Regions from separate parts of the Tropicibacter sp. S64 genome, predicted to be linked through region 3. Evidence: riboswitches for the same ligand, from Rfam matches in the RefSeq annotation. Region 3 holds a riboswitch; each other region holds the start of a gene.
What was found. Region 3 has a riboswitch for cobalamin ahead of ACP159_RS17320 (CbtB domain-containing protein). Riboswitches for the same ligand answer to the same signal wherever they lie in the genome.

Region 1 (7,492 bases), on a different contig from region 3:
GCCCGCAGCGGCGGCGGCACATGGCCCAGCGTCACCGCACCGATGCGCCGCTTGGCCTGCGCGGCCTCGCCCGGATCGTTGACGATGAACGGGTAGATGACGGGCAGGGCGCCGATCAGCGCCTCGGGCCAGCAGGTGGCGGAAAGGGCGACGGATTTGCCCGGTAGCCATTCCAGCGTGCCATGCGCGCCGATATGCACCAGCGCGTCGGCCTGCTCCTGAAGCCAGAGGTAAAAGGCGACATAGGCGTGGCAGGGCACGCGGGACAGGTCGTGATACTCGTCATCGCGCAGTTTCGGCGTGCCGCGTTCCGGTTGCAGGGCGACCAAGCCGCGCCCGGTCCCGACAGCGGCAAAGCGAAAGGCCCCGTCCTGCACGGTGCTGTCCTCCTCGGGCGCACCCCAGGCGGCGGTCAGGTCGTCGCGCAAGGACTGTGGCAGGCGGGTTAGCAGGCGGTGATAGTCGGTCAGCCGCAGGGATATGTCCCGCGCCAGCAGGCGGGTTTCCAGATCACCGACCGGGGCCACGTCATAGCCCGCGCCCGCCAAATCCGACAGGATCGCCTGGGCGGAGGCGGGCGCGTCGAGCCCGACCGCATGTCCCATGTTCCAGTCCTTGCCGGGATAGGTGGACAGCACCAGCGCCACGCGCCGGTCGGCCACGGGTTTTGCCGCGAGGTCAATCCAGCCGCGGACTCGCGCCACGACCACCGCGATGCGGTCCGCATCGGCGCTGTGCGCATAGCGCGAAAATTGCAGGTCGGGGTCACGCACACCCGGCTGCTTGAAAGAGACGACCCCGCCCATCAGCCGCCCGTCGACCTCGGGCAGGACCACATGCATGGCCAGATCGGCGGGGGAGAGGCCGCGCTCTGCCTCGGCCCATGCGTCGCGGGTCGAGGTGGCCAGCGCCACCTGGAACACCGGCCCCTCGCCCGCATCGAGGGGCGAGGCCTCGCCCGCGCCCTTTCCGCTGAAGGCGGTGGCGTTGACGATGGCATCAGGCGCATAGGCGCGGGTCTGGCGTTCCAGCCAGCCGCGCGCCTCGGGGGCCTTGAGCGAGGGCACGAAGAGTGCGCGCACATGATAGCCCTGCGCACGGAACGCGGTGCAAAGCGCGGTGATCGGGTCGAGATCGGCGGCGACAAGGTAGGAGCGGTAGAAGACCAGCAGAATGCGCGGCGCATCGTCCACCGGCATGTCGTGCAACGGGCAGGCCACGCCATCGCCCGGCGTCCAGGCTCCGACCAAGGGCAAGGTCTTGGCTCCGCCCACTGGCGCCGCATAAAGCCCCGCCGCCAAGGCCATTTGCGCCAGCGCCGCCTGCGCGGCCACCGAGCCGCCCGCGTCACACAGATGCGCCAGCCGCCGCAGGGTCGACACCGGCAGGGTCGAGACCGCATCCAGCCGCGTATCCTCGCGGCCGTCGGCAGGCAGGACGGCAACCGCGATCCCCTTGGCCTGCGCCAAGGCCCTCACCTGCTGCACGCCGTAGTCCCAATAGGGCACGCCGCCGATCAGCCGGATCAGGATGCCCTTGGCCCCCGACAGCGTGTTTTCGACATATGTGTCGACGGACAACGGGTGCCGCAGCGCCGAGAGGTTCGCCAGACGCAGGCTGGGCAGGCGACCGTCCGGACCACCGCCCCGCCGCCAGCCTTCCGCGAACGCGCCAAGGTCGCTGTCCGAAAAGGACAGGACAAGCAGCTCTGCCGGGTCCTGCCCCAGATCGGTGGGCGTGTCGGTCTCTTCGAGACCATGGCTTTCGCGAAAGACGACGTGCATGGCGGGTGGGCTTACTCGGCGGCTTGCGTGGCGGGGGCCAGCACGGCGCGGATCGCGTCGGCGTCGATGTCGTCATGCTCGGCGATCACCACCAGACGGCCCAAGCGGGCCTCGTCGGCCTTCCACGGGCGGTCATACTGGTGACGCACCCGCGCGCCCACAGCCTGCACCAGCAGACGCATCGGCTTGCCCGCGACGCTGGCATAGCCCTTGACCCGCAGGATGTTGTTCTGATCGGCGAGGCGTTCGATGGCGCGGACCAGATCGGCGGGATCGGTCAGTTCGGGGATATCGACGACGATCGAGTCGAAATCGTCATGTTCATGGTCGTCGTGCCCGTCGTGATGCGAGGGGCGCGCATCCATGTCATCCTCGGCGGCGGCCTCAAGGCCCAGAATGATGCGCGGATCGACCACGCCCTCGGCAACCTCCACGATGGGCAGCGGGCGCGGGGCCTCGGCGGCGATGATTTTCCTGGCCCTGGCGACGCCTTCGGGGCCGGCCAGATCGGGCTTGGTCAGCAGGACGATATCGGCGCAGGAAATCTGGTCCTCGAACACTTCGGAGAGCGGCGTTTCGTGATCGATGCTGTCGTCCGCCAGACGTTGCGCGTCAACACGGGCCACGTCGGGGGCGAACCGCCCCGCCGCCACGGCCTCCGCATCGGCCAGCGCGATCACGCCGTCGACGGTGATCTTGGACCGGATATCGGGCCAGTCGAAGGCCTTCAGCAGCGGCTTCGGCAGGGCCAGACCCGAGGTTTCGATCAGAATGTGTTCCGGGCGCGGATGGAGCGCCATCAGCGCCTCGATTGTCGGGATGAAGTCATCGGCCACGGTGCAGCAAATGCAGCCATTGGCCAGCTCAAGGATGTTCTCGGCCGGGCAATCGGGGATCGCACAGCCTTTGAGGATTTCGCCATCGACGCCGACATCGCCAAATTCATTGACCAGAACGGCCAGACGCTTGCCGCCGGGGTTCTGCATCAGGTGCGAGATCAGCGTGGTCTTGCCCGATCCGAGAAAGCCGGTGATCACCGTGACGGGAAGTTTCGCGAGGGTGGTCATGTCAGGCCTCCTCAGTCTGGGTGACAGGGGGGATGCGGGCAATGCAGTTGCGTTTGAAGTGCTCCGGGCGCTCGCGCCACGGGATCACGCCATCCGTGCTGTCGTGATATTGCGCCGCGCCGGACAGGATCATTTCCGGATGAGACCCTTCATCGACATTCGCGAAAACGTAGGTCCATTTCGCATCGCCACCGCGCAGGGCGATGGTGCAGCCGTAATCGCAGTTTTGCAGACATTCGACCGGAGTGATGCGCAGGCCATGGGGGCAATCGAGCGCAGTCAGCCCGTCATAGAGCGCCTGTCCGGGGCGGCGCGCGTCCCCGGGTAGTTCCTGCCCGCGACGGCATTTCACGCATACCAGCAGTTCTGTGGCTGTCGGGCTCTCCGGCCTGATCGTCATATCCTCGGTCCCATGGTCATGGGACGCGGCTCTGATGGCGGAACAAGCCGATGGTGTCGGCTCAATCCCGACACCGGAACACCCCGTCCGGTTTCATTCGGCTTGTGTTGGCAGGTCTCCCGGCTTGCGGATCTCGGGCGTTTGCCCTTTGGCGGCTCGACCTTCCCAGCTTTCGCCAGTGGTCCCGAGTCGCCGTCTCCGGTCACGGTCGCGGGGGCGGCTGTGCTTGACCACGAAGAAGGCGGCTGCACATTCCCTTTTCACCTGTATAGACAGGCACCAACACACCGCCAGATGGTCCGAAACCCGGGGCCTTGTCAAGCAAGAGGATGACGATTTGATCGCAGACGAAAATGCCCGCCACGCCGAGAAGATGCGCAAGATCAAGGCCGCGCGCGACCGGATGATGGAAACCAAGACCGAGGAAAAGGGTCTCATCCTCGTTCATACCGGCGCGGGCAAGGGCAAGTCGTCGTCGGGTTTTGGCATGGTCCTCCGTTGCATCGCCCATGGCATGCCCTGCGCGGTTGTGCAGTTCATCAAGGGCAATCGGGACACTGGCGAAAAGACCCTCCTGCGTGAACGGTTTGCCGACGAATGCCGTTTCTTCGTCTCCGGTGAGGGGTTCACTTGGGAAACGCAGGACCGCGAGCGCGACATCGCGGCGGCGCAGAATGGATGGAAGATCGCCAGGGAACAGATACTCGATCCGGATATCTGTTTCGTTCTGCTGGACGAGATCAACATCGCCCTGCGCTACGATTATCTGGATATCGACGAGGTGGTCGATTTCCTGCTGCATGACAAGCCGGCCATGACCCATGTCTGCTTGACCGGCCGCAACGCCAAGCCGGAACTGATCGAGGCGGCTGACCTGGTGACCGAGATGACGCTGGTGAAACATCCCTTCCGGGACGGGGTCAAGGCACAGCCGGGCGTTGAATTCTGAACGGCTGCGGTATTGATCCGTGGCGCAGGGTGTTGTTCAGGGCAACTGGCTGACCACGACGTCCGGGCGGCTTTGCCAAATCAAGACCGTCAAGGCTCGAACGACTTCTGGAATGGTTCGACCGCTTGCGAGCGGCCCATGATCGCTGATTCTTGAGGCTGCGGTGATCAGCGGTTCTGCCAGAGCGTCGCCGTGTTTTCCTGCCATCCGGTGCGGTGCAGCAGGGGTGTGTCGTCGTCGAAACCGGGGCGGCCGATGCAAAGATATGCGGTGAAGCGCCACGTCTTCGGAGATTCGAAAAGCCGCTCGATGCCGTCCGGGTCGACAATCGACACCATACCCACCCCGATATTGCAGGCCCGCGCCATCAGCCACAGGGCATGGATTGCCATTGCGGTCGATTGCTCCAGCGTTTGCGGCATGGTCTGGCGGCCCAGCCCGCGCCCCTCGGCGGGGGCGGTCTCGGTAAAGATCGCCAGATGTTCGGGTGCCTCGTTCAACCCGGCGAGCTTCAGTTTTTCATAGGCCGCGCGGTCTTCGGCGGCGTAGCCCTTGGCCGCCGCCGCGTTCTGCAAGGCAAAGTTTTCGCGCACCCTTGTGCGAAGGACTGGATCGAGCACGCGCAGAACGCGCCAAGGCCGCGCATTGCCCACCGAGGGGGCGCTGTCCATCGCTTCGCGCAGCCTGTCGAGCGTTCCCTCGGGCAGCGGATCGGTGCGGAAGTGGCGGATATCCCGGCGCCAGGTCAGGAGGTCTTTCAGGCGGTCGCGATGGGCGTCGGTCATGTGCATCTGGCGGCCTCCATCGCGGTGTCCAACTGGCGCCAGCGGGTATCCTGGGGCAGTCCAAGGCGGATCCAGCGGTCGGAATAGGGAAAGATGCGGCTCCAGACACGATGTCCGGCCAGCGTGTTCTGCGCAGCGGCGGCATCGGGCGCTGCATAGGTGCGGAAGAGCGGCGTGCCGCCGACAAGGTCCCAGCCCGCGCGCCGCGCCATCGCGTCGAGCCGCGCGGCGCCCTCGGTCAGTTTTGCGATGGTCTGCGCCTGCCAGTCCGGGTCGGCCAGCGCGTGACAGGCAATCTCGATGGCGGGGCCGGAGACGGGCCAGGGGCCGGCCATCTCGGCCAATCGGTCGGCAAGCGTGCCGTTTGCCAGCGCAAAGCCTAGACGCAGCCCAGCCAGACCGTAGAATTTGCCGAAAGACCGCAGGACGACCACGTTGTCGGGCACCTCGCCCGGGGCCAGCGACACATCCGGGTCCGGGTCGGCAAAACTCTCGTCGACGATCAGCAGGCCAACGGTCGCGGCCAAGGCCGACAAGCGTTCCGGCGCATGGCGCCTGCCGTCAGGGTTGTTGGGGTTGACCACCACGGCCAGATCCGCCCCGGACAGTGCTTCGAGATGCGCGACCTCCGATACCTGCCAGCCGCAGGCCCGCAGGGCAGCAGCGTGTTCGTTATAGGTGGGTCCCTGGACGGCCGCGCGTCCGGGTGTTCGCAGCCATGGCACGATCTGGATCGCCCCCTGCGCCCCTGCCATGGGGATCACCCGTGCCGAGGTGGCATAGGCCGCGGCGGCGCTATCCGACAGACGCGCCATGTCGGTTCCGCGCGGCAGGACGGCCCAGGACTCGGGCGGGATGGGCGGCAGCGGATAGGGCATCGGGTTGATGCCCGTGGACAGATCGAGCCATTCGCCCGGTGTGCCGCCCAGGCGGACCATTGCTGCGTCCAGATTGCCGCCGTGATCTCTGGTCTTGGTCATGCGCGCGTTAAAGCAAGGCCATCGCGGCAAGGGCAAGCCCGCAAAGCGCCATGGCACGACGATAAAGCGACAGTGCACGGTGCAGATCCTGACCGTCGGGATCGGGCGCACCTTCGTTCAGCCAGGGCTCCTCCGCGATCTGCCCGTCGTAGACCCGTGGACCCGACAGGCGCACGTTCAACGCGGCGGCCATTGCGCCTTCGGGCCAGCCGGCGTTGGGCGAGCGATGTGCGCCAGCGTCACGCCACATGACCGTGATGGCGGTCAGGGGTCTGCGCGAGACGCAGGCGAATACAAGGCCGGTCAACCGCGCCGGAACCAGATTCACCATGTCATCCAGCCGGGCGGCGGTCTTGCCGAAGGCGTCGTAGCGGACTGACCGATGGCCGATCATCGAATCCATCGTGTTGATCGCCTTGTAACCGTAGATTCCGGGTAGCCCCAGCAGCGCCCCCCAGAACAGCGGCGCGACGATGCCGTCGGATGTGTTCTCGGCCAGGCTCTCCGTGGCGGCACGGGCGATGGCCGGGGCGTCGAGTTGAGACGGGTTGCGCCCGACGATCATGCTCACGGTGCGGCGCGATTCCGGCATATCTTCCGCGGTCAGCGCCTTTGCGACGGCTGCGACGTGGTCATGCATCGAGCGCACCGCGATCATCGGCCAGGCCAGGACCGCCCCGACGAGCGTGCCTGCCCAGGTGTCAGGCAGGGCGGACTGGAGCGCCCACGCGGGCAGGACGGCCAGAGCCGCGATCAGCACGGTGGTCGTGGATCCGCCAAGGAGGCGCGCCCCCCAAGCGCCCCGATTCAGCCGATGCTCACAAAGGGTGATCGCACGCCCAAGCCATGTCACAGGGTGGCCGATCCGCGCATATAGCCGGTCGGGCCAGCCAAGGGCCAGATCGAGCGCCATGCCGCCCAGCATCATCAAAACGAAACTCATGGGCTGCCTGTCCGAAAGGTGAAGACGTCCGCGAGGCCCGCTTCGCGCAGCGCATCGGCGCCGTGGGTTGGTGCCGTCCCGGGAGCAAAGATCAAACCACGCGCCGAGCCGGTATGCGCCCGCATGACGCCAAGTGCGCCGAGATCACGGGCGAGTTCGGGCATCGGGTCGCAGGGGCCGCGCCGCGCCGTGCAGCGCAGTGCCGAGTCGCTGGCAATGGCGGCGAACCGAGGCAGATCGGTCGCGTCGTGCCACGCTTCTACCAAATCGCTGACATCATCGAAGTCCATGTCTGCCGCATCCGTGCGCTGCGGTGCGCCCCAAAGGCCGCCAAGGATCTCGGCGCGTTTCGGCGCCTTGACCCTCTGCACCACCCTGGCCTCCCGCGAGGCCCAGAGCAGGCGGTCCGGTTCGGGGAACATCAGCGGGTCACTGGCCTTCTCGGCCCGAAGACAGGCCTCGGCCAACGTCTCCGGCGGGCCCAGGAACCCTGCGGAGCGGGCCAGCGCAACCAGGGTTGCCGTCGATGCACCCGCCCCGATACCCAGTGGAAAATTCCGGGTCACGCCTTCTGGCAGGCAGGG
Region 2 (7,492 bases), on a different contig from region 3:
TCACGTCTGGGTCCAGCGCGACCGCCTGTTCGATGTCGAAGGTCCCGTCCTTGAAGCCGCCAAAGGTCGGGATGTCGGCAATCTGCGGGAACTTCTCGGCATAGAGCGCATAGCTTTCGGGGGAGGCCTGAAGCAGGTCGTCGCGCCAGCCGACGACGCGGGCAAACGGGTCTTCGCCATCCAGAACGGCGGCGAAAAAGATCTGCCGCCCTTCGCCAAGGATCACCCGGTCGGCGGGGCCGTCCAGCGTAACCTCGCGCCCGGTGATGTCGGTGACGGTGATCGGGTCCGCCAGCACAAACGTCGGCAGGATGGCCAGCGCCGTGGCGCCAAGCAAGTGGGAAAAGGTCATGTTCGCGTCCTCTGTTCCGTTTCTGCGCCTTGGGATGAAATATCCGACAAAAAGAGTCAATATATAAGTTGACAAAATTTGTCGACTAAAAGAAACCTGCCTTCGCCAACTGAGGAGTGCCTCCATGATCTCTCCGAGACAGACGAACCGAGACATCCGAGACGAGATCCGCGAATACTGGTCGGACCGGGCCGCGACCTTTGACAACGACCCGGGCCACAAGATCGCCAACGGCGCGGAAATGGCGGCTTGGGCGGCTCTGTTTCGCCGTCATCTGGGGGAGGCGCAGGGGCGGCGCTTGCTGGACCTTGCATCGGGAACGGGCGAAATCGCGCGGCTTTGCATGCAGATGGGGTTCGAGGTCACCGGATTGGACTGGGCCCAGCCGATGCTGGATCGTGCGCGCGCCAAGCTGCCGGGCGTGACCTTCCTGCAGGCGGATGCCGAGCGGACGATGCTGCCTTCGAGCAGCATGGATGTGATCGTGACGCGGCACCTCGTGTGGACGCTGGTCGACCCGGCGGCGGCCTTTGCCGAGTGGTACAGGGTGCTTGCCCCGGGCGGTCAGGTGCTGGTGGTGGACGGGGATTTCGTGACCAAGGGCTGGGTGGCGCGGCTGTTCGGGCAACGGCAAATCACCGATCACGGCGTTACGGCCAGACACCATCGCATCTTGCGACAGGTGTATTTCGCCAATGGTGCGCGGGCCGATCAGGTGGCGGCGCTGCTGGCACAGGCCGGGTTTACAGACATTTGCATCGACCGGCGTTTGGGGCGCATCCACCGGGCTCAGGCGCGGCAACTGGGCTGGCGCAAGGTCCTGCTCCGCCAATCCGAACACCGCTACGCGATCAGCGCCAGGCGCCCGTGACCCGAAGCAAAGTCGGGCTTTGATGCGGGCGCCAAGGAGTGGTCCCGATCTGGCAGGCTTGGCTCCCGACTTTCATCCGCACGCGGTCAATGATCCTGGGCCGGGTTTCGCAGCGATCCTTCCACGCGTTTCAGGATGTAGCTGTCCATGATCCAGCCGTGCCGCCTGCGCGCGTCCGCGCGAAGGCGGACGATCCTGTCCGCGACCTCCGGCAATGCGCCCTTGGCCAGAATCTGCTGGTCCGATCCCAGGTAAGCGCCCCACCAGATGTACCAGCCCTCGGGTGCCAGGTCCCGGAAGGTGCAAAGCCCATCCAGCATGACGACGATAGTTTCGGCGTTGGTCGGAAGTCCGTCCGTTCGCAGCCGAAGGCCGGTGGTGATCGTCACCGCGCCGTTGACACTGTTCAAGGGAATGGCATGCGCGGCTGTCAGGGCCTGTATGGCGGTAATGCCGGGGATCACGCGCACTCGGGGCGCCGGATCGAGCCGCTCGGCGATACGCAGGGTGCTGTCGTAAAGGGACGGATCGCCCCAGACCAGCAGAGCCACTGGACCTGTCACATCGACGTCGGCGAGAGCGGCCTGCCAACGGCGGGCGATTTCGTCATGCCAGTGTTTCACCCGCTCCTGATAGGGCAACTCCGCGTCCCGGACAGGGTATTCGAAATGCACGATGCGGGCTTTCGATCCGGTTTCGGCAATGATGCGATGGCGGATTTCTGCAAGGTCGTCCTTCTCGGCGCCCTTGCGGGGGACGAGGATCAGCGCGGCGTCCCGCAACGCGTTCACCCCGGCGAGCGTTATATGCGAGGGGCTGCCCGTGCCGATGCCGACAAGCCAGAGGTCATCCATGATCTTCATCCCCCGAGAGGGCCCCGGACACGCGGATCGCCCGCCCGGGGCCTTTGTCTCACTGTCCCGGCTCCGTCAACCGCGCGACCGCCGTGCCCAGAACCGCCCAGCAGACAAAGCTGACGCCGATCACCCTGGTCGCGAATAGAGCGGACAGTTCCGGGGGCGCGACCCCGAAGAAGTCCGAAAGCTGCGGTGCGCCGATCACATGTGGTATGGCAATCAGCACGGCTCCCAGGGCGATCCTGACCCATGTGGGACGCAGGAAGATCAGCGCGAGGCCGATCCCCGTCGCGGCGATCGTGGCAAACCACCAGGACTGGCGCAGGTCGATGTCTTCCGAGACTGTTCCCGGCAGGTTCGGTGACAGGCCCATCGCCGGAGCCATCTGGAATACCGCGAACCCCGCAAGTCCCCAGAGCACCCCCTGGACAGGGGTGATTGCCTGGCCCCGCCCGCGTATGGCCTGAAAGACTGCGGCCATGACGAGGCCATAGCCGGAATAGATCAGGCAGGCAAAGAGCAGCGTCAGCGCATTTCGGGTGAACGTCCCGGTTGCACCTGCGTGCGTGTGCTCATGGGCTTCGGCCTCGTGCGTGTGTTCACGGGCTTCGCCCGCGCCGTGAAGCGCCTCCGGTTCGGCGCCGGCAGCATGGACGAGTTCGCCCGATTCATAGAGTTCGGCTTGCAGGATGATATCTTGCAGGAACGCGAAATGCAGCGCCCCCGCGAGAATACCGGTGGCACAGCCGGCGATCAGTCCGCCGGTCAGCATACGAATGTTCATCAAGTGTCAGATGTTCGTCAGTGGCAGGGGAAGCCGGTGCCGTGACGGATATCGTGCGCCGCGTCATGCAGGGCAGCCGATTGCGCATGACCTGCCAGGAAAACGATCCCCAGGCCCAGAAGCGTTGCAAAGACAATGCCGAGCGTGTCGGATGGAACCCGCGCACGGCGGTTGGCGATGAGTTGAGACATGGTTTTTTGCTCCTTGGCCGTCACACCCGACGGCCGTTACGGTTTCAGGTCTTGTGGCCGGTCTCCTGACTCACGGGTCATTGCTTGCCTTTCCCCTTCCCACCGAGCGTTGCCGCTCCGGCAGTGGGTTTTCGAAAGGAGCTCGCCGCATACAGTCGCGGGGGCGGTCGGGGCTTTGCCGTGTTCCGGCTTCCCTGTTCCCATTTGTACCGACCCCGAAGGGCCGGAACGCCACACGTGAATATGGCTTTGCAACGCTCTGACAGTCAATAGAAAAACCCGTTTTCCGAAGGCGCAGAGCGACGTGGAATCGCCGGGTTGCGACTTTGGTGAGCCCGGAATGCGGGCTATCGCCTTGACGCGCAGATCGCCCAGAACGCGCGCGTCCCTGAAATCGCCCGTGGGCGAGGCCGCGTAGTGCTGCAGGAAGGTTTCGATCAGCGGAATCGCATCCGGGGACAGATCGCCAAACAGGTAAGCTGTCTTGCCCGGTGCGCGGATCGCCACGGTCGAGGGGCGTGCGCAGCCGGACATGCAGTCGCGGGTCGCCACGCGGGCATTTGTCCCCAGCCGGGCCTGCAGGCGCTCGGCGAAATCCGACTGGCCCAGCGGGCAACTGCGGCAGATCGTGACCGTCGGGCAGGTCATGTCGCAAGCGGTCCGTAAAGGATCACGGCGGGCCGGTCGCTGATCTCACTGGCCAATCGGTCTGCCAGGGATTTCACCGTGTGACGCTCGATACGCTGGACAGGGGTGCTGACCCCCTCGGCCAGGATCGCCGGCGTGTTGTCGGGCAGGCCCGCGTCGCGCAGCAGGTCCAGAAGTCCGGGAAAGGTCCGTTTGCCCATGAACACCACCGTGGTCGCACCCGGGTCCGCGAGCGCAGCCAGGTTCACGTCCTCGGGCAACTGCCCGGTCACGTCATGGCCGGTGACGAACTGCACCCGGCGCGCGGTCAGTCGCCGGGTCAGCGGAATGCCGGCGGCGGCGGCCGCGGCGCAGGCCGAGGGCACGCCGGGAATGATCTCGTAGGGAATGCCCGCGTCGCGCAGCGCCGTGATCTCTTCCTCCAGCCGGCCAAAGAGACCGCTGTCGCCGGATTTGAGCCGGACCACCTGCTGGTCCTGCCGCGCATAGTCCACCAGCAACCGGCTCACATGATCCTGTTTGGGAGAGGGGCGTCCGGCGCGTTTGCCCACGGCGATCAGGTCGGCGCCGCTGCGCACATGGCTGAGAATCGGCCCGGAGGACAGATCGTCGAAAAGCACCGCGTCGGCGCGTTTGAGCCGGTCCACGGCCTTGAGCGTCAGAAGCTCGGGATCGCCCGGGCCGGAACTGACAAAGCTGACGAGGTGCGTCATGCGGTTTCCTCTTGCGTGATCAGGTGGAAGAACGTGCCCGAGACGTAACCGCGACGGGAGCCGGTCTCGGGCACCGGATTGCCGTCGGCATCGCGCACCTCGGCCAGCGGCGCATCGGGCTGTTCGAGGATCGTCGAGTAGTGGAATTCGTGCCCGCGCAGCGCCGTGCCGGGCGCAAGACCGGGCATCGGCGCTTGCAGCACGGCTCGGCGGTAGCCCATATGGAACTTGCGTTTTTCGTAGCTGGTGACGAGGCCAAGGAGGCCAAGCATCCGGTGACGTGTGCCGGTCTTGTCGATCAGCGCCTTCCCCAGGGCCATGTAGCCGCCGCATTCGCCATGCACGGGGCGGGTCTCGGCGTGGCGGCGGACACCGGCACGGAATGTCTCGGCGGCGGCCAGCCTGCCGGCGTGCAGCTCCGGGTAACCGCCGGGCAGCCAGACAAGTTCAGCGTCGCGGGCTGGGGGCTCATCCGCCAAGGGAGAAAACGGCAGGATCTCTGCCCCGGCCTCGTGCCAGCCTTCCAGAAGATGCGGATAGGTAAAGGAAAACGCCGCGTCGCGGGCGATGGCGATGCGCTGTGCCGGGGGTTTGGGCAGGGTCGCGGGGGCCTCGGGCAAGGGCTTTCCGGCGGCGGCGGCGCGCAGCGCGTCAAGGTCGACATGCTCGCGCAGGAAGGTCGCGTAATCGACAATCGCGGCGTCGAGATCAGGGTGTTCGACCGCCTGGATCAGGCCCAGATGGCGTTCGGGCAGGGTCAGGTCGCCGCGCCGGGGTAGGACGCCCAGCACCGGCAGGCCCGCCCGTTCCATCCCCAGCCGCGTCAGCCGTTCGTGCCGGGGCGAGGCGACGCGGTTCAGGATGACGCCGGCAAAGGGCAAGTCGGGCAGGTATGTCCGAAACCCCAGCGCCGTGGCGGCGGCGGATTGCGCCTGACCGCTCACATCGAGAACCAGCACCACCGGCCAGCCCATCGCCTGTGCGGTCTCCGCGCTGCTGCCAAAGCCCTGCTGGCCGCGCGTTGCCACCCCGTCGAAGAGGCCCATCGAGCCCTCGGCCACGCAGATATCGGCGCCCTGTGCCCGCGCGCTGATCGCCTGCCACAGGTTTGGTCCCATGGCCCAGCCATCGAGGTTGAAACTGTGCCGCCCGCAGGCCGCATGGTGAAAGGCCGGGTCGATATAGTCCGGCCCGGATTTGAACGGCTGCACGGTCAGACCGTCCTCGGCCAGCGCCCTGAGCAGGCCCAGCATCACGGTTGTCTTGCCGGTGCCCGAGGAGGGCGCGGAAATCAGCAGGCCTTTCATGTGCTTACCCCTGTGCTTCGGCGTCGTCGGACCAGCTCGCCCAGGGGCTGTCCGCGCTTTGCGGGCGGTAGCGGCGGTCATAACCCGCCGCATAGAGGCAGCTTTCGTCAAAGCCTTCGCCCGCCAGCGCAGGCCCGACAAGGATCAGCGCCGTGCGCTGGATGTTGTCGCCCAGCCTGTCCTGAATATCTGCCAGCGTGCCGCGCAGAATCGTCTCATCCGGCCAGCTTGCGCGATAGACCACGGCCACCGGGCAGGTCGCGCCATAGGCGGGGGTCAGATCGGCAACGACCCTGGCAAGGTTCCGGATCGACAGGTGAATGGCCAGCGTCGCGCCGGTGGCGGCGAAGTTGGTCAGCGTCTCGCCCCCGGGCATCGACGAGGCCCGCCCGGGCGTGCGCGTCAACACCACGGATTGCGCGAGGCCGGGCAGGGTCAGTTCCGCCCCAAGCGCGGCGGCGGCGGCGGCAAAGGCGGGCACGCCGGGGGTGACGGAGACGGGTATGCCCTCGGCCCGCAGGCGGCGCATCTGCTCGCCCATGGCGGACCAGACCGACAGGTCACCGGAATGCAGCCGCGCCACGTCGAGGCCAGCGTCGTGGGCGCGGCGGATCTCGGCGATGATCTGGTCCAGATCCAGCGGGGCGGTGTTGACGATATGCGCACCGGGCGGGCAATGGTCGAGGATGGCCTGCGGCACCAGCGATCCCGCATAGAGGCAGACGGGGCAGCGTGCGATGATATCCCGGCCGCGCAGGGTCAGCAGGTCGGGTGCACCGGGGCCAGCGCCGATGAAGTGAACGGTCATGTCTTGGGTCCTTCTGCAAGGGCACAGCTGGAAAGGCGATCCTGCGCGTGGATGCGCGGGGTCAAAAGGCGGGCGCCGGGGCCAGCAGCGGAAAGGGCGGCGGCTTCGGCCACCGATCCGGTGCCGCGTTCATGCAAGGCGCGGGGGGATTGGGTGAGCGTCGTCTGGCGGGTCAGCGCGTCTGGCGCGATAGGGTGCAGCGGCAGGCGGAGGCCGTCGGCCAGGGGCGCCAGCGCCGGGGCCTTGTCATGGGCGGTGGCCAGTGCATCGGGCCTGACGCCCGCGGCTTGGCAGGCGCGGGCCAGTGCATCGCGCAGGCTGTCCGTGCCGACGCGCGTCGAAAAGCCGAACCCCGCCACGATCATAGCACATGGCTCCATTGCGTGATCGGATAGGACGCCCGCCAGCCGCGCTTCGGCCCGATGGGCACGGTATGGGCGATCTCGACCCGCATCAGGCTGCCGCCCAGTCGGGCCTGTGTCTCGACCAGCAAAGCCTCGCTTTCCAGCGTCACGGCATTGGCGACGATCCGCGTGCCGTTCGGCAGGGTTTCCAGATGATCCAGCAAGGCCCGCGACAGGCCGCCGCCGACGAACACCACATCCGGTGCGGGCAGATCGGCCAGTGCTTTGGGGGCCTTGCCATGGACGATGCTCAGGCGGCCCACGCCCAGACGGTCCGCATTGGCGCGGATGCGCTCGACCCGGTCGGCGCGCGGCTCGATCGCCGTGGCAGTCAGGGTCGGATCGGTCAGCAGCCATTCGATCCCGATGGAGCCGGAACCGCCGCCAATGTCCCACAGATGCTCGAAGGGCCGTGGGGCCAGCGCCGAAAGGGTCAGCGCGCGCACCGGCTGCCTGGTGATCTGGCCGTCACTGTCGAACCACGCATCCGCCCTGCCAGAGGCCAGCGGCAACACTGCGCCCGCGCCCGCCACGTCGATGGCGATGCAGACCGGATG
Region 3 (7,492 bases):
CGTCGCCCGGCGTTGCACAACTGCGTTGCGCAGATGGCCGGACAGGATTCGTTCTGAACACGGGAAACTGACGTGACCATGCTGCGCCGGAAGACGTATTTTGTCGGGTTTCTGACCGCCCTGTCGCTGATTGCGAGCGGGGCCTTGGCCGCCACGTCGGACGTTTATCGTTCGACCCCTGTCATTGCCCGGCTCATCACCGCGCAAAACGGTGTGGCGCCGGGATCACGCAGCTTGGCCGCCGGGTTGGACCTGACCATATCCGAGGGATGGAAGACCTATTGGCGCACGCCGGGAGAGGTCGGCACACCGCCCCGGGTCGACTGGTCCGGCTCGACCAACATCGCCGAAGTCGATTTTCAATGGCCTGCACCGGAACGCTTCACCGCCTTCGGCATCCAGAATTTCGGCTATCATGGAGAGGTTGTGTTCCCCTTGCGGATCACGCTGAAACAGCCCGGCACCGCGGCCCGGCTGCACGCGGCCGTGTCGCTGCTGGTATGCTCCGACATCTGCGTGCCTGAGGATTTCGTCCTGACGCTCGACCTGCCGCCGGGCAGCGGCATCGACCAGACCTCTGCCGACAGGATTGCGCGTTTCGTGGACAAGGTCCCGCAAATGGCCCCCGTTCCGCGCATCACCTCGGCGCAATTCCATGTGGATGACGCGGCCCGCAGCCTGACCGTCGCGCTGCGCAGCACCAAGGCCTTCGACGCGCCCGACATCTTCCCCGAGGCCGGTGACGGCGTCACCTTCGGTGCACCCGACATTCGGCTGGGCGAAGACGGACGCCTGCTTTGGGCGCGGCTCCCGATCCTGTCCTCTGGCCCGCCCGAGACACCGCGTATCACAGTGACCGACGGGGACACCCGCGCCTTTACGGTGCCAGCCACAAAGGTGGCAAGCGCCCCTGCCCCGCCCTTTCGTCTGGCAACGCGGAGGACCGGGGCGGGGATGCTGGCCGGGATCGCCGCGCTTGCCTTCCTTGGCGGTCTGATCCTGAACGTTATGCCCTGCGTGCTGCCCGTCCTGTCGATCAAGTTCTCGTCTGTCCTGCGCCACGGCTCAGAGGATCGCCCGCGCATCCGCCGCGGTTTTCTTGCCGCCGCCGCCGGGGTCCTCACCTTCATGTGGGCGCTTGCGGCGGTACTCTACGGATTGAAATGGGCGGGTGTGTCCGTGGGTTGGGGTCTGCAATTCCAGAACCCGGTCTTCCTTGCAGGTCTGATCGTCGTGATGACGGTTTTTTCCGGCAACCTGCTGGGCGCGTTCGAGATTTCCTTGCCGTCCAGGCTCCAGACATGGATGGCCAATAACGGCGGCGGAGATTTTGCCACAGGCCTTTTCGCGGCGGTCATGGCCACGCCCTGTTCCGCGCCGCTGCTGGGCACCGCCATAGCCTTTGCGCTGGCCGGTCGGGGTCTCGATATCGCCGTGATCTTTACCGCGCTGGGGCTGGGGCTGGCTCTGCCATACCTGCTGGTCGCGGCGTGGCCAGGAGTGGTGACGTGCCTGCCGAAGCCCGGGCGCTGGATGCTGCTGGTCAAGGTGGTTCTGGGGCTGATGCTGTTGGCCACGCTCGGGTGGCTGGTCTGGGTCATGAGCGGTGTCGCCGGGCCGTGGACTGCGCTCATCGTGCTGGCATTGGCGCTGTCGGTGACCGGGTTGCTGTCGCTCAGCCGCCTGTCACCGGGTCCGCGCCTGTCTGGCGCGGCGCTTCTGGTCGCTGTGACGTTGGTGGCCGCTCCCTTCGTGTCCACGCCCGCCGCCTCCCCCGCGCCGGACGGCAGCGCGCTGGCTTGGCAAAGCTTTGCCCGCGCCGAGATCGCGCGGCAGGTGTCGGGCGGGCAGGTCGTCTTTGTCGATGTCACTGCGGATTGGTGCCTGACCTGCAAGGCCAACAAAGCCCTGGTGCTGGAACGCGACCCGGTGCGCACGGCGCTGTCCGCTGACGGCATCACCCTCATGCAGGCCGACTGGACGCGCCCGGACGAGTCGATTGCGCGCTATCTCGAAAGCTTCGACCGTTACGGCATCCCCTTCAACGTCGTCTATGGACCGGGCGCGCCAGAGGGTATCGTCCTGTCGGAAATCCTGACGGACCGATCCGTGCTGAAGGCTCTCGATCGGGCAACCTTGCCGAACTGACATTTAAACATTATGTATATGGAATATGTTGGACCTTTAGTTGGTCTGCAGATCCGCGTCAGTGGGCATGGCCATGTCAGTCGATCGAAAAGAACACTGGGACACCGTCTACGGCAAGACGCCCGAGACCAGCCTGAGCTGGCATCAGGACGATCCGACAGTTTCGCTCGACCTAATTCGGATGGCCGGAATTCCCAGAGGCGCGTCGGTGATCGACATAGGCGGCGGCATGTCCCGTTTCACGGACGCCGTGCTGGCGATGGGGCTGCGCGACGTGACGATTTTGGACCTGTCGCAAGTGGCCTTGGATGCCGCGCGAGACCGGCTGGGGCCCGCAGGGGGCAGCTTGACCTGGCTGTGTAAAGACATCACCACCTGGTCGCCGACGCGACAGTACGACCTGTGGCATGACAGGGCGGTATTCCACTTTCTCACCGACCCCGCCGACAGAGCCGCCTATATCGAGAGCTTGACACGCGCCGTCCGGATCGATGGCCATGCCATCATAGCCACTTTTGCGCCGGACGGACCGGATCGGTGCAGCGGCCTGCCGGTCGTCCGCTACAGCCCCGAGAATATCGCGGTGCTTTTGGCAGACAGTTTCGCGCCGGTGGCGCATCGCCGCCACCTCCACCAAACCCCGAAAGGCGCGGAGCAAGCTTTTCAATTTAGCCTGATCCGTCGGGTCGGCTGACCTCAGTCTCCCCCGAGTTGCGCCAGTATTGCCTGAACCTCTGCCTTGCGCGCAAACCACGCGTCTTGGCCAGTCGCGCGTGCGGACGGCCAGTTGCGGCCCTGACATCGGGAAACAACTCGCTGATCTGGCAACGCTTTGGTCGCGCCGGAATTCCGCCGCAAGCACCGAACGTGAAGGTTACTTTCTGAACGTCACCGTGCCGATATCTGTACACCTCCCGTCAAATGGATTGGCCGAACCGTTCGACCAGCCAGCCAAAGGCGATCCCCGTGCTGGCCCACAGCGTTGCCTGCACCGCCAATGTCGATGCCCGGAACTGCCAGAGCAGATCGCGCGGAAAGGCCGGGTCCACCTCGTGGAACGAGGGCAACAGGATCGCTGCCCCGGACATGACCCCTGCGTAGATCCCCGCCCCGATCAGCATCTTGCGTCGTCGCGAAGCGATCCCTTTCACCGCCGAGACAGCCGGCCCGAGGGTTGCCAACGACAGCGCCAGAAAGGCGAAATAGGCCAGGGTGCGCGCCCCGATCGTTTCGGGGTTGCCAACTGCTGGCGGATTTCCCGGAAACTTCAGCATGGGAACGACGATCACCGCGGCAAAGCCCAACGCCGTGATCCAGGCCACCGTGGCCCGTGTCGATCCATGCAGGATCCGCCCCCGCGCCACGGCAAAGCTGATTGCCAGGATCCCGCCCAGGGCCACGCCCACGGCGGCGAGACCGACGAACAATCCAGGACCAGCCTGCAAATGGCGCGACATGCCGCCGGTATCGGAAAGATCCGGCGTATCTGTCGCGTGTGTGTGGCTGTCGGTGGTTTCCATCGCGATGGCCGCGTCCAGCGCAGGTTCACCGACAAGTCGCGCCACGCCGAACGTCACCACGGACGCCAACAGCCCGGCCAGAAGGCCGAGCACAAGAAGACGAGTCATCGCTGTAACTTAGTGGCAGGGAAAGCCAAGAAGGTGGCGCGCATCGTGCACGAATTCGTGCACGTCGGTCCCGGCGAAAACAGACCATGCGCCCTGCTCTGCACCAACGAAATAGACCAGCAGGACAGCCAGCAGCGCGGCCAGGATCGCCCAAGGGGCAATGTCCCGCATAGGGATGGCGGGAAGATCGCTCGAAACGGCGGGACGGGTTGCGACAGTCATTTGGTACTCCTTCTGATGACGCGTCATGAGTATTTTCCAGGGATCCGTGTCTGACTTACGCTTGCGCGATCACAGTGGCGCGACCGTGCCGGATTTTCACCGGCTTCCGTATTCCCCTGTGTCTGATCGATAGGCCAGAATGCCTCGAGCTGCCAACATTTTCTTGCCTCGCCTGTACGAAAGCCCCCCATGCGCCTGATCCTCGTTGCCGCGCCCATGTCTGCGCATCACCCCTTTCGCCTTGCCGCGGATATGAGCGCTGCGCAGGTACAGCGGGCACGTACCCTCTCTGGCCGGCTTGGGGGCAGTGCTTGCCAGACCGCGCCAGGGACCGGTGTCTTGGCCTTGGAGCTTGGATTGCAGCCAAACGACTGCGCGGCGCTCGGCGCGCAGGATTTCGGGCACTGGACAGACATGACCCTGGACGAAGTCGCCGCCACCGATCCCGAGGCACTGTCACTGTGGACCCGTGACCCCGAAGCTCGCCCCGGCGGGGGTACCTCCCTGACAGACCTCTGCGCGACCGTACGACCCTGGCTGGACCAGATGGCGGCCTCGTCGGCAGATCGTGTGGTGGCTCTGGCGGCCCCGCCCGTGCTGCGCGGAGTCATTGTCAGCGCGCTGGACCTGCCGCCTATTGCCGGGTTCCGGCTGGATATCCATCCTCTCGCCCCGATCCACCTGGTACACGACGGTCAACGATGGACATGGCGGCCCGGTAACCCGGACTGATCACGGGTTTTCCAGACGTGCGATGCTTGCCCTGACCTCTGCCTTGCGCGCATCGCCCTCGGGCAACAGCGCATCCGCGCGAAGGTAAGCGTCCCGCGCCTTGTCCATCTCTTGGAGCACGCCATAGGCATTCGCCAGCCTGAGCCATCCGTTCACGTCATCCGGTTCATCCTCAAGCCGCGTCGCCAGACGATCCACCATGGACCGTATGAAAACCGCCCTGTCGCCTTCGCTCATCTCCTGTGCGGCGGCGACATCGGCGGCACTGGGGCTGCGGGCAACAGGCGCACGCGACGCGATGGGCGCCCGGCCGAGTGTTTGTGCGAATGCATTCGCCTGCGCAATATAGGTGTCCATCCAGGGCTGGTAGCCCGGCGTCTCGGCCAGTCGCGCCGTCAGGCGGTCATGAGCTGCCCCGACCTCTCCTGCCTGCGCGTCCGCGATCGCAAGGTAGAACGCCGCCGCCGGGTTCGAGAGGTCCAGCGTCAGCGCCCTGTTCAAAGCGGTCACCGCGTCCGGCGTGACGGTTCCGTCATTGGCCCGGATCATCGCCTCGGCCAGCATCGACCATGTCGCCGAAACCGCGTCGTCACGGCCAGAGGCCGTCCGGAAGGCGGTAACGGCTTCGTCGAATTGTCCCATGCGCGCATAGGTCTGGCCCAACAACATCCAGCCATCGGTCGGGCCGCCGTCGGGATCGGCCCTCAGCCTTTCGCGCAATTGCCCAGCCAAATCGGCGATCCGTCGCGTGTCGGCGCGCTCGTCGGCGCGGTCGGCGAAGGCCACAGCCGGCACGTCGGGCGCACCGGCGAACGAATAGTAGCCAAAGGCCATGACCGGGACAAACACCGCCGCGAGGATCAGCGCGCCGCGCCCGCCTGTCGTCGTGACGGTCTGCCGATCAGCGCGCCGCAGCACCTGCGCCATGCGGCGGCGGATTTCCTGCCTTGCGGCCTCTGCTTCGGGTGCAGAGACCAGCCCCCGCGCCATGTCGCGGTCGATTTCTTCGAGCTGGTCGACCAGAACCGCCGGCACGGCGTCGGCGCGCAAGACCGGTGCCATGCCTGCCCGGCGCATCGGAAACAGCGCGATGGTCAGACCAGCAATCGCCATGATGGCGAAAATACCCCAGATCATTCCGATCCTCCCTGTTTGTATCGGTCCATGGCCGCTGCAATGCGCGCCTCGTCTTCGGGATCGAGCGCCGCGTCGGTGCGTCGGCGTCGGGCCCGCGAAAGACTGAGCCCCCCGGTCAGCACCGCTGCAAAAATCAGGACCAGCGGCGCAAGCCAAAGCACCACGGTCCGACGTGTGAACGGCGGTTTCAACAGGACGAAATCTCCGTAGCGCGCGTGGATGTAGTCGACCACTTCCGCATTGCTGTCGCCCGCGGTCAGCCGTTCACGTACGAGCAGCCGCAAATCCCGCGCCACCCCGGCGTTGGAACTGTCGATGTCCTGGTTCTGGCAAACCACGCAGCGCAGCTGCTTGGAGATCACGCGGGCGCGCGCCTCAAGCGCCGGGTCGGCCAGGATCTCGTCCGGCTCTACAGCCTGCGCGAGCATGGGCAAGACAGCCAACAGAACGGCGAGCACCACCGCCCTCATGACAGGCCGCCTTGCGCCTGCTGCAACGCGAGCGTGAATTTTGCCACGGCGTCCTCGCCCACGATCGGCCCGACATAGCGATACAGAACCGTTCCGTCTCCGCCGACGATGAAGGTTTCCGGAACGCCGGAAATGCCCCATTCGATACCCGCCCGACCATCGAGGTCAGAGCCGATGGCACTGTACGGGTTGCCCAACTCGGCGAGCCAACGCAGGGCGTCCTCGGGCTTGTCCTTGTAGTTGATGCCCAGAAGGCGCACCCCGTCCCGTTCGACGAACCGCGACAGGACCGCATGTTCGGCCTTGCACGGCACGCACCACGAGGCAAAGACATTGACCACCACGGGGCCGGGATTGCCCGACAGGTCCGCTGTTGCAAGGCCCGGCACGTCGAGTCCTGGGACCGGGTCCAGCGCAAACTCCGGCACCGGGTGCGAGATCAGAACCGAGGGGATATCATTTGGGTCACGCTCAGGGTCCAGTCCCCAAAGGAAAAAGGCCCCGAGGATGGCCGCCAACACCAACGGCAGCCCGGCTAACATGCGTTTCATGGTCACTCCTATTCGGCGGGCTGGGGTTGCGGTCGGCGCGCCCGCCGTGGCGCCCCGACGCGCAGGCGACGGTCCGATAGCGACAGCGCGCCACCCAGCACCAGCAGGCCCGCACCAATCCACAGCAGGTTCACCAGCGGTTCGTACAGGATGCGCAGGGTCCACGCCCCGCCCTTGGCCGCCGTGTCCGAGGCCGGTTCCGTGATCGAGGCGTAGAGATCCCCTGCCAGGGTCGAGCGGATCGCGGATTCCGTTGTCGTCGACCGGGCCACGGGATAGCTGCGCCGTTCGGGGAACAAAGTCGTCACGTAGCTGCCATTGCGCCAAACCTTCAACCGGCCCTGATCGGCCAGATAATTCGGCCCGCGACGCTTCTCGACCCCCTCGAACAGGACCTCGAACCCGGCAATCTCGATGCGGTCCCCAGGTCGGACAAAGGCTATTTCTTCGCTCTTCCAGGCGCTTGACCCGACCATGCCCAGTATGACCACCGCCAGCCCGGCATGAGCCAGCGTCATGCCATGCGACGCCCGTGGTAGTGCGCGGGCGCGGCGGGCCGATTCGGACAGCGGTGCGTCGAACAGCTTGATCCGCAGCGCCCATT

Region 1: another riboswitch for cobalamin. It lies ahead of ACP159_RS24800 (DUF1636 family protein); the one in region 3 lies ahead of ACP159_RS17320 (CbtB domain-containing protein).
Region 2: another riboswitch for cobalamin. It lies ahead of ACP159_RS24870 (CbtB domain-containing protein); the one in region 3 lies ahead of ACP159_RS17320 (CbtB domain-containing protein).

Annotation. Positions count from the first base shown of each region.
Region 1 is NZ_JBNAGK010000025.1:1,892-9,383, reverse strand. Features, by position in the region: gene cobN (cobaltochelatase subunit CobN) at 1-1,784, opposite strand, end outside; gene cobW (cobalamin biosynthesis protein CobW) at 1,796-2,851, opposite strand; gene ACP159_RS24800 (DUF1636 family protein) at 2,853-3,251, opposite strand; cobalamin riboswitch at 3,344-3,550, opposite strand; gene cobO (cob(I)yrinic acid a,c-diamide adenosyltransferase) at 3,589-4,200, shown strand; gene bluB (5,6-dimethylbenzimidazole synthase) at 4,368-4,991, opposite strand; gene cobD (threonine-phosphate decarboxylase CobD) at 4,982-5,965, opposite strand; gene cbiB (adenosylcobinamide-phosphate synthase CbiB) at 5,973-6,908, opposite strand; gene ACP159_RS24775 (propanediol utilization protein) at 6,905-7,492, opposite strand, start outside.
Region 2 is NZ_JBNAGK010000025.1:15,463-22,954, reverse strand. Features, by position in the region: gene ACP159_RS24890 (ABC transporter substrate-binding protein) at 1-352, opposite strand, end outside; gene ACP159_RS24885 (class I SAM-dependent methyltransferase) at 477-1,223, shown strand; gene cobF (precorrin-6A synthase (deacetylating)) at 1,310-2,077, opposite strand; gene ACP159_RS24875 (CbtA family protein) at 2,136-2,864, opposite strand; gene ACP159_RS24870 (CbtB domain-containing protein) at 2,882-3,055, opposite strand; cobalamin riboswitch at 3,094-3,306, opposite strand; partial or broken gene ACP159_RS24865 (DUF1636 family protein) at 3,404-3,703, opposite strand; gene cobA (uroporphyrinogen-III C-methyltransferase) at 3,700-4,416, opposite strand; gene ACP159_RS24855 (cobyrinate a,c-diamide synthase) at 4,413-5,723, opposite strand; gene cobM (precorrin-4 C(11)-methyltransferase) at 5,728-6,531, opposite strand; gene ACP159_RS24845 (cobalamin biosynthesis protein) at 6,528-6,896, opposite strand; gene cbiE (precorrin-6y C5,15-methyltransferase (decarboxylating) subunit CbiE) at 6,893-7,492, opposite strand, start outside.
Region 3 is NZ_JBNAGK010000011.1:19,067-26,558, forward strand. Features, by position in the region: gene ACP159_RS17305 (protein-disulfide reductase DsbD family protein) at 79-2,148, shown strand; gene ACP159_RS17310 (class I SAM-dependent methyltransferase) at 2,216-2,842, shown strand; gene ACP159_RS17315 (CbtA family protein) at 3,066-3,776, opposite strand; gene ACP159_RS17320 (CbtB domain-containing protein) at 3,786-3,998, opposite strand; cobalamin riboswitch at 4,021-4,152, opposite strand; gene ACP159_RS17325 (histidine phosphatase family protein) at 4,188-4,730, shown strand; gene ccmI (c-type cytochrome biogenesis protein CcmI) at 4,731-5,867, opposite strand; gene ACP159_RS17335 (cytochrome c-type biogenesis protein) at 5,864-6,337, opposite strand; gene ACP159_RS17340 (DsbE family thiol:disulfide interchange protein) at 6,334-6,888, opposite strand; gene ACP159_RS17345 (heme lyase CcmF/NrfE family subunit) at 6,897-7,492, opposite strand, start outside.